2 regions of the Stenotrophomonas sp. YJH_SMC_40 genome follow, and region 2 is predicted to be linked to the other one. Evidence: predicted binding sites of a transcription regulator. Region 2 holds the regulator's gene; the other holds the start of a gene.
What was found. Region 2 encodes FliA, which starts transcription of late flagellar genes. Its sites were predicted from a motif close to TAAAGTTTNNCNNNCNNNGGCCGATAA; they were not measured.
Positions count from the first base shown of each region.

Region 1: the regulator FliA is predicted to act here: its motif matches at 3,483-3,509, upstream of AC5P6X_RS08185 (methyl-accepting chemotaxis protein).

Region 1 is NZ_JCAFRX010000003.1:492,805-497,545, forward strand. It holds gene mutS (DNA mismatch repair protein MutS) at 1-339, opposite strand, end outside; gene AC5P6X_RS08170 (O-antigen ligase family protein) at 581-1,843, shown strand; gene AC5P6X_RS08175 (glycosyltransferase) at 1,843-2,835, shown strand; gene AC5P6X_RS08180 (barstar family protein) at 2,866-3,258, opposite strand; gene AC5P6X_RS08185 (methyl-accepting chemotaxis protein) at 3,541-4,741, shown strand, end outside.
Region 2 is NZ_JCAFRX010000014.1:9,573-14,313, reverse strand. It holds gene flhF (flagellar biosynthesis GTPase FlhF) at 1-745, shown strand, start outside; gene AC5P6X_RS20050 (MinD/ParA family ATP-binding protein) at 732-1,619, shown strand; gene AC5P6X_RS20045 (RNA polymerase sigma factor FliA) at 1,616-2,359, shown strand; gene cheY (chemotaxis response regulator CheY) at 2,417-2,809, shown strand; gene AC5P6X_RS20035 (protein phosphatase CheZ) at 2,809-3,414, shown strand; gene AC5P6X_RS20030 (chemotaxis protein CheA) at 3,417-4,741, shown strand, end outside.

The sequences.
Region 1 (4,741 bases), on a different contig from region 2:
CTCGCCCAGCGCCACCAGCCGTGCCAGGTAGCCTTCGTAGGCATGCACCGGCACGCCGGCCATCGGGATCGGCGCGCCGCCGGAGCTGCCACGCTGGGTCAGGGTGATGTCGAGCAGCCGCGCAGCCTTGCGCGCGTCGTCGTAGAACAGCTCGTAGAAGTCGCCCATGCGGAAGAACAGCAGCAGGTCCGGGTAGTCGGACTTGGCTGCGAAGAACTGCTTCATCAGCGGGGTGTGTTCCTTGGACGCCTTGGCGTTGCTGGTATTGTCTTTTGTATCAGTCACTTGGGGCGTTTCGCGTCTTGGGCAGGGCGTCAGGGCGTGACCACGCGCAGGCATGGCCGGAGAAGTCATTAGTGTAGCGACCTGGGGGGGTCGATGATCCGCGGCACCCGCGCTGGGCCCGGAGGCTGTCCGTGTGCCAACGCCTGCGCCCCTGCGCCGGCACTTTGGTTGATTTCCCCAGGGTCCCACGGTAGTGTCAGCCCCGGCGATCTCCGCCAAGCGGCCTCCATGGAAAACGGGGCGACTTATCCCCGGGCGGGCGTTGATGGAAAGAACAAGCATGACTGCAGCCTGCATGGCCGCCGAACCTCGTTACACTTGGCGTACCGTCCTGCTGAGCATCCTGGTCGCCATCGTTCCGCTTGCCGGCTCCGCACCCTACACCTTGCTGAAGGCGGTGCTGCTGCTGGCCCTGCTGGTCACCGGCGTGGTTCTGATTCGCCGCCAGCCCGATGTCCGCCTGCGCTACCGCATCGCCCGGTTCATCGTAATCGTCTGCTTCCTGCGCCTGGCCTATGCCTTCTACAGCATCCTCTGGCACGGGCTGCGCTGGAACGAGCTGGATCTGCCGGCGCAGACACTGCTCTACCTGGGTACCGCTGCTGTGTTCGCCACTGCGCTGGACTGGCGCCTGATCTGGAAGATCTTCGCCGTGTCCACCCTGGTCTTCGGCGGGTCGTGCATCGTGCAGCACCACGTGATGGGCCTTGAACGCGCGCACGGTTTCAGTGGCGGCGAATGGACGGCCATCGAGTTCACCATGGTGACGCTGTGCATGGCGTTGTTCTCGGTCATCCGGTTGATCCAGCCCAATGTGCATCCGGCCGAACGCTGGCTGCACGGCGTGGCCATCGCCGTCGGCGTGTACGGTTCGATCCTGGCGCAGAGTCGCGGGCCGATCCTGGCGTTCATTCCCGCCATGCTGATGGTGATTGTGGTGCACGTCCGGCGAACCCGGCGCTGGCGGGGGGCACTGGTCTTCGTCGGTGCCCTGGCCATTGGCGTGGTCGGCGCCACCTCGGTGCTGAACCACGAGGTGATCCAGCGCTTCGGTGAGGTCAGTGGCGAGATCTCCGGCTTCAACCAGGAAAACGAGGTCGGCTCGGTCCGCGAGCGCATCGCCATGTGGGGCGTGGCGGTCGACGCCTTCGCCGAGCATCCCGTGGCGGGGGTGGGCCTGAACCAGTTCGGTACCTATGCGCGTGAGGGCATCGCTCGCGGCGAGGTGTCCGAGTCGATCTTCCGCTACAACCACCCGCACAACGAGTACCTGGAAGCGGCGGTGACCGGTGGCGTGCCGTTGCTGCTGCTCATGCTGCTGGTCTTCATCCTGCCCGGCATTCATTTCGTGCGGCGCCTCGGCCACGCCGACGACATCACCGCGACGATCGCCATCGCCGGACTTGCCGTGGTCATCGTCTATGCGCTTTCGGCGTTCACGGACAACGTGTTCTACCGGGCGATGCCGCATTCGTTCTATTTCTACCTGGTGCTGGGCTTCATGATGGCGACCGCCTTGCCGGCGCGTAACCTGCATCGGCCAGGGAGTCCGTCCTGATGGCGCATATCCATCTACTGGCCGCCGACAACCAGCGTGGCCTGTCCCATGACATCCAGGTGATCGAGCGCTCGTTGCAGCAGCTCGGGCACACGGTGACGGTCAGCCGCCTGGACGCGGTGCGCAATGGTGGCGCCTGGAAACTCCGCGGAATGCGCCTGCGCAGGCTGCTGGCCTCGTGGCTGAGCCTGGGGCGCACGCCCGCCCGGTTCGACGTCAACATCTCGCTGGAGCATGTCCGGCCGGCAAGCTTCGGACTGGCCGTGGTCAATCTGTTGATTCCGAATCCGGAATGGGTGTCCGCACGCAGCCTGCGGATCCTGCCGCGGTTCGATGCGTTGTTGACCAAGACCGAAGAAGCCACGCGCATCTTCAACGCACTGGGCATGCGCGCGCTGGAAGTCGGTTTCTGCAGCCGTGACCGCTACGACCCAGCGGTGCCGCGCAGGCCGCGCAGCTTCCTGCATGCGGCCGGTACCAGTCGCATGAAGGGGACGGCTGCACTCGTCAATGTCTGGAAGCGGCACCCTGAGTGGCCCTTGCTGACCATCCTGCGCGGCGGCCCTTCGGACGAAGATGAGGGCGGGGCCGCGAACCTGCGGATCGTCCGCGAGCGGCTGCCCGACCAGGAGGTGCAGCGCCTGCAGAACGAACATGCGTTTCACCTGTGCCTGTCGCAGACCGAAGGCTGGGGCCATTACCTGGTGGAAGCGATGAGCTGCGGCGCGGTGGTGATCACCTGCGACGGCGCGCCGATGAACCAGATGATCGACGACAGCCGCGGTATCCTGGTCGCCGCGCACGAGGGCGAGCCCTGCCATCTGTCCAGAACCTGGCATGTGGATGAGAAGGCGCTGGAACAGGCCGTCGAGCGCGCGCTGGCGATGGATGAGGCCGAGTGGACCCGGCTGGGCGCCAATGCACGCGCATGGCACCTGGCCAGCGAGGTGGCGTTCCCGCGCCGTCTGGGCGATGCCCTGGCCAAGCTCTGAGCTGATGTGGGGCTGGTCGCCGCAGCCCGCTCAGCCAGGCACCAGGGTGATCTGCGGATGGCTGCCGAAGATCTCCATGACGATCTCGAAGTAGGTCTGTCCCTGACCAAGCGCCAGTGCCGTCAACTGAGCGTGGATGGCCGCACCGTTGAACCTGCCGCCCTGAGCGAGTTTCGATTGCAGCCAGGCGCGCGTGGTCTCGCGGCCCAGTGCATCGCGGCTGTGGGCGATGTCACGCCACACCACCGTGGCGATGGCATGGCCTGCGAGAGCGCCGTAGCCGCCGTGAAGCAGGTCATCAAGCGCATCCAGGCTTGCGCCCAGTTGCCAGTCTTCGTCGGCCATGAACACGCGATTGATTTCCACGTAGAGGCTGGCGATGTCGTTGATGGACGCGCCTTCGATGTGCAGGATCCGTGTCATCTGCGGACTGTAGCTCTCCCGGGCGGCGGTTGTGTCCGGCTCAGATAATCCAGGGCCGCTTCGGATGGAGCTGGCATGATTATGGTGTTAAATCTGCGTGATTTTCATCGGGCGCTGGCGTGTCAGCGGTATTCGATAATGATATGGCGCCATTATCTGCCGCCTTGTTTTCTGACTGCCTGCACAGTTCCATATATTTGGATCGGTCCATATATAAAGTCCCGTAAAGTTTCCCTTCGCTGCGCCGCCATCGAACGTACGGCCACGATCAAGGGAATTGAGATGCTTGCCTTACGTAATCTCCGTGTGGGATCCCGGCTTGGCGCCGGCTTCGGTCTGCTGCTGCTGTTCATCATGGCCATCGTTGGCCTGGTGCTGTATGGGAATCAGCTGAAATCCGCCCAGTTCGAGAAAGTGGTGGACGTCAACATGGTCAAGATGCGTTTGTTGAATGACATGCTTGATACCAACAACGCGGTGCTGATGCATCGCCGCCTGATGGTGATCAAGCGGGGTGAGGATTTCGACAAGGATTATCAGAAGGCGCAGGAGCTGTCGCAGACCTACGACGGTATCTGGGCCAAGTACATCAAGATTCCACGCGACGCCACTGGTGATGCCCTGGTGGCGAAAATCGACGCGGCACGCAAGGCCACCGACGCCTCCACCCAGCATCTGCACGAGCGCATGAAGGCCGGCGATTTCGACGGCGCGGCCAAGGAACTGCTGGCCGAACATGGCCTGGCGACGGCCTGGAATGAAGCCATCTCGACCCTGCTGCGGCATCAGGAGGCGCTGACAGCGCGCAGCCGCGAGGAGTACCGCGCGACCGAATCATGGACCGGTACGTTGTCGATCGTGTTCGGTGTGATGAGTCTGCTGCTGGGCTCGCTGGCGGCATGGGCGATTACCCGCAGCCTGACCCGTCCGCTGGCAGGGGCGGTGAAGCTGGCCGACGGTATTGCCGGTGGCCGCCTGGACAGCAGCATCGACGCGTCCGGCAACGATGAGGTGACCCAGCTGCTCCGATCAATGCAGCGCATGCAGGCGCAGTTGCAGTCGGTGATGGCGGCGCAGGGTGAACTGGCCCGCCAGCACGACGCGGGCAGCCTCAGCTATCGCATGGACGAGAGTGCTTTTCCTGGCGACTACGGGCGCATGGTGCACGAGACCAATGCGCTGGTCGGCTCGCATGTGCAGGTGCAGAACCGGCTGATCGAAGTAATGAAGCATTACGCCCGCGGTGATCTGTCAGTGGACATGGATCCGTTGCCGGGCGAGAAGGCCGCAATCACCCAGGCCATGGACGAAACCAAGACCAGCCTGTCGGCGATCAACAGTGAGATCCGCCGCCTGGCGACGGCTGCAGCCGCAGGCGACTTCAGCCTGCGCGGCGATGAAGATCGCTTCGCCTATGAGTTTCGCGACATGGTGGCCGGGCTCAATCGCCTGATGCAGACCACCGACGAGAACCTGGTGCAGG
Region 2 (4,741 bases):
CGACGTGGCCATGCAGATCCCGCTGGAGACCGAAGCCCATCGTGGCCGCGGCCTGATGCTGGGGCTGATCTCGCGCAAGCTGCCGATCGCTCCGGTCGACCCGCTGGAAGAAGGCGGCGTGATCGCCCTGGTCGGCCCGACCGGCGCCGGCAAGACCACCACCATCGCCAAGCTGGCCTCGCGCTTCGCCGAGAAGCATGCGCCGCGCGACGTGGCCCTGGTCACCACCGACACCACCCGCATCGGCGCCCGCGAGCAGCTGTACGGCTACGGCCGCCAGCTCGGCATCGCGGTGCACGAGGCCAACAGCGGCACCGACCTGGACCAGCTGCTGGAGCGCCTGAAGGACTACAAGCTGGTGCTGATCGACACCGCCGGCCTGGGCCCGCGCGACCGCGCGCTGGCCGCGCAGCTGCAGTGGCTGCGCGCCGCCCGCCAGGTACGCACCCTGCTGGTGCTGCCGGCCAACACCAGCTTCGGCGACATGGACGAGGTGGTCCGCCGCTTCGGCGCCGCCAACCTGCAGGGCCTGGTGCTGAGCAAGCTGGACGAGACCGGCCGCTTCGGCAACGCCCTGTCAGTGGCCGTGGACCACGCCCTGCCGATCACCTGGGTGACCGATGGCCAGGACGTTCCGGAGGACCTGCACCGGGCCAGTGCGGCCAATCTCGTACTTCGCCTTGAAGATTTGCGCCGCGCGGCCGATATGCCCTGCAACCCGGAGTTGAACCATGCCGTCGCGTGAGTACGCCAAGCTGACCAAGACCTTCCCGCTGTCGGCCACCCGCAGCGAGCCGCTCGGCCCTGTGCGCACCATTGCCGTCACTGGCGGCAAGGGCGGCGTGGGCAAGACGAATGTGTCCGCCAACCTGGCGGTGGCACTGGCCGGCATGGGCAAGCGCACGCTGCTGCTGGACGCCGACCTGGGCCTGGCCAACATCGACGTGATCCTGGGGCTGAACCCGACCTTCACGCTGGCCGACCTGGTCGCCGGCCGCTGCTCGCTGGACGACGTCATCGTCGAAGGCCCGAACGGCGTGCTGGTGGTGCCGGCCGCGTCCGGCCGCCGGCACATGGCCGAGCTGGCCCCGGCCGAGCACGTCGGCCTGGTCAACGTGTTCTCCGAGCTGGAACGCGAACTGGACATCATGGTGGTGGACACCGCCGCCGGCATCACCGACGGCGTGCTGACCTTCTGCCAGGCCGCGCAGGACACCGTGGTGGTGGTCTGTGACGAGCCGGCCTCGATCACCGACGCCTACGCGCTGATCAAGGTGCTGTCGCGCGAACGCGGCGTGGACCGCATCCAGGTAGTGGCCAACATGGTGCGCGACCCCAACGAGGGCCGCGTGCTGTACGAAAAGCTGACCCGCGTCTGCGAGAAGTTCCTCGCCGATGTCTCGCTGAACTACCTGGGCTGCGTGCCGCAGGACGACTGGCTGCGCCTGTCGGTGCAGCGCCAGCAGCCGGTGGTGAAGGCCTACCCGTCCAGCCCGGCCGCGCTGGCGATCACCGAGATCGCGCGTCGCACCGCACGCTGGCAGGCGCCGACCGAACCGCGTGGCGGCGTCGAGTTCTTCCTCGAGCGCATCCTCAAGCAGCGCGGGGTGGCCGCATGAAAGGCGCAGCCCAGTACAGGGAAGTCCAGCGCTCGGCGGCCAACGAGGTCATCGCCCAGCATTCGGACCTGGTGCGGCGCATCGCCCACCACCTGGCCGCGCGGTTGCCGGCCAGCGTTGAAGTGGACGACCTGATCCAGGCCGGCATGATGGGCCTGATCGAAGCGTCGCGCAGCTACGACGCCGACCAGGGCGCCTCGTTCGAGACCTATGCCTCGATCCGCATCCGCGGTTCGATGATCGACGAGATCCGCCGTGGCGACTGGGTGCCGCGCTCGGTGCACCGCCGTGCCCGCGATGCCGCCGCCACCATCCGCCGCCTAGAACAGAGCAGCGGCCGCGCCGCCAGCGCCACCGAGGTGGCCGCCGCGATGGAGATGCCGCTGCCCGAATACCTGCGGTTGATGGAGGACGCCGCACGTGGCCAGGTGCTGAGCCTGGAGTCGCGCATCGAGGACCAGGGCGAGCTGGACACCGTCGCCCAGGGCGGCCCGACCCCGCAGCAGGTGCTGGAGCGTGGTGAATTCGGCCGTGAGCTGGGCAAGGCCATCGGCCACCTGCCCGAGCGCGAACAGCTGGTGCTCTCGCTCTACTACGAGCAGGAACTGAACCTGAAGGAGATCGGCGCGGTGCTCGGCGTGAGCGAGTCGCGGGTCTGCCAGATCCACGGCCAGGCGGTGCTGCGCCTGCGTGGCCGGCTCAAGATTTTCGAGGCGGCGGACGCCGGCCTGGAAGAATGAACATGCCCGAGGCGGCTGCCCCCGGCCGCCCGGAATGAACAACAAAGGAACTCTGCTTTGAACAAGAACATGCGCATCCTGATCGTCGATGACTTCTCGACCATGCGTCGGATCGTCAAGAACCTGCTGGGCGATCTGGGCTTCACCAATACCGCCGAAGCCGAGGACGGGCATGCCGCGCTGTCGCTGCTGCAGAGCCAGCCGTTCGATTTCGTGGTCACCGACTGGAACATGCCGGTGATGACCGGCATCGAGCTGCTGAAGGCGATCCGTGCCGATGCCAAGCTGAAGACCCTGCCAGTGCTGATGGTCACCGCCGAAGCCAAGCGCGAACAGATCATCGAAGCCGCCCAGAACGGCGTGAACGGCTACATCATCAAGCCGTTCACTGCGCAGACGCTGGAAGAGAAGCTCGGCAAGATCTTCGAACGCCTGGCGGCCAGCGCCTGATGGATACCACGGTCGACAAGAGCGCCCTCGCCCTGCGCCTGCAGGAAGCCCTGGACGCACTCGAGTCCGGTGACGAGGCCGCCTGGCGGCAGCGCATCGACGGACTGGTCGCGCTGCGTACGCAGCCGATGATGAGCGGCCTCTCGCGGCTGGCCCGCGAGCTGGGGCAGGCACTGGGTGAGCTGCCGACCGTGCCCAGCGAGGCCGGTGAGCTGGACGACGCCTGCGCACGCCTGGACCACGTGGTGGCCATGACCGAACAGGCCACGCACCGCACCCTGGACCTGGCCGAGGAATGCCGCAGCCTGACCGAACAGTTGCGTGCTGAAGGCCTGCAGCCGGGCCAGGACGCGCAGCTCGAGCGCATCCGCCACAACCTGACCGAGATCGCCCTGACCCAGAGCTACCAGGACCTGACCGGGCAGATCATCCGTCGCGTGGTCGGCATCGTCCGCCGCGTGCACGAGGGCTTCGGCGCACTCGGCCTGCCGCCGGAACAGCATCGCACCGACCCGGAACTGGCCGGGCCGGCACTGAAGGGACTGGACCGCCACGCGGTCTCGCAGAACGACGCCGACGACCTGTTGTCGGATCTGGGGCTGTAAGCATGAGCGCGGTATCCGACGACATCACTGCCGATTTCATCATCGAGGCACAGGAAATCCTGGATCGCCTGGGCGAACAGCTGGTGTCGCTGGAGCAGGCACCGCAGGACACCGAGCAGCTCAACGCGGTGTTCCGTGGATACCACACGCTCAAGGGCGGTGCCGGCTTCCTTGGCGTCACCGCGATGGTCGAACTGTGCCACGCCGCTGAAGAGGCCCTGGGCATCGCGCGTGCCGGGCAGGCGGTGCTGCAGGCCCACCACTTCGACGCCGCCCAGCAATCGCTGGACTACCTGCAGTCGATGCTGGACGCCGTGTCCTCCGGCACCGAGCCAGGCTATGCGCCGCCGGACCTGATCGCGCAGTTCGACATGAACGGTGGCACTGCCGCGCCGGTCGCTGCGGCCGCGCCTGCGGCAGCCGGCAGCGACCTGATCACCGACGACGAATTCGAGGCCCTGCTCGACCAGCTGCATGGCGGCAACGCACCGACCGCGGTCGCGCCGCCCAGGAAGGCCGACGACGGCCTGATCAGCGAAGACGAGTTCGAAGCGCTGCTGGACCAGCTGCACGGCGGCGCTGCGCCAGGCGCGAAGCCTGCTGCCACCGTCGCGGCGGCACCTGCCGCTGCACCGCGCCCGGCGCCCGTACCGGCGCCCGCCGCCAAGCCGGCGGCCAAGCCGATGGCCGAGGCCGAGCACACCGTGCGCGTGGACACCAAGCGCCTGGATGCGATCGTCAACCTGATCGGCGAACTGGTGCTTTCCCGCAACCGCCTGAAGACCCTGCGTGCACGCCTGCGCGACGAGGAGCTGGACCGCGCCGTATCGACGCTGGACATCGCCACTGCCCGCCTGCAGTCGGCGGTGATGCGTACCCGCATGCAGCCGGTGGGCAAGGTGTTCTCGCGCTTCCCCAAGGTCGCCCGCGACGTCGCCCGCTCGCTGAAGAAGGAAGTGGACCTGGAGCTGGTCGGCGCCGAAACCGAACTCGACCGCAACCTGGTCGAAGCACTGGCCGATCCGCTGGTGCACCTGGTCCGCAACGCCATCGACCATGGCGTGGAAATGCCCGACCTGCGCGAAGCACAAGGCAAGCCGCGGATGGGCCATGTACGCCTGTCGGCGCAGCAGGAAGGCGACTACGTCAGCATCGAGGTGCAGGACGATGGCGCCGGCATCGACCCGGAGAAGCTGCGCGCGAAGGCGCGTGAGAAAGGCCTGATCGATCCGGAAGCCGCCGCCCGCCTGAGCAGCGAGGAATGCCTGCACCTGGTGTTCCTGCCCGGCTTCTCGACCAAGCAGCAGGTCACCGACATCTCCGGCCG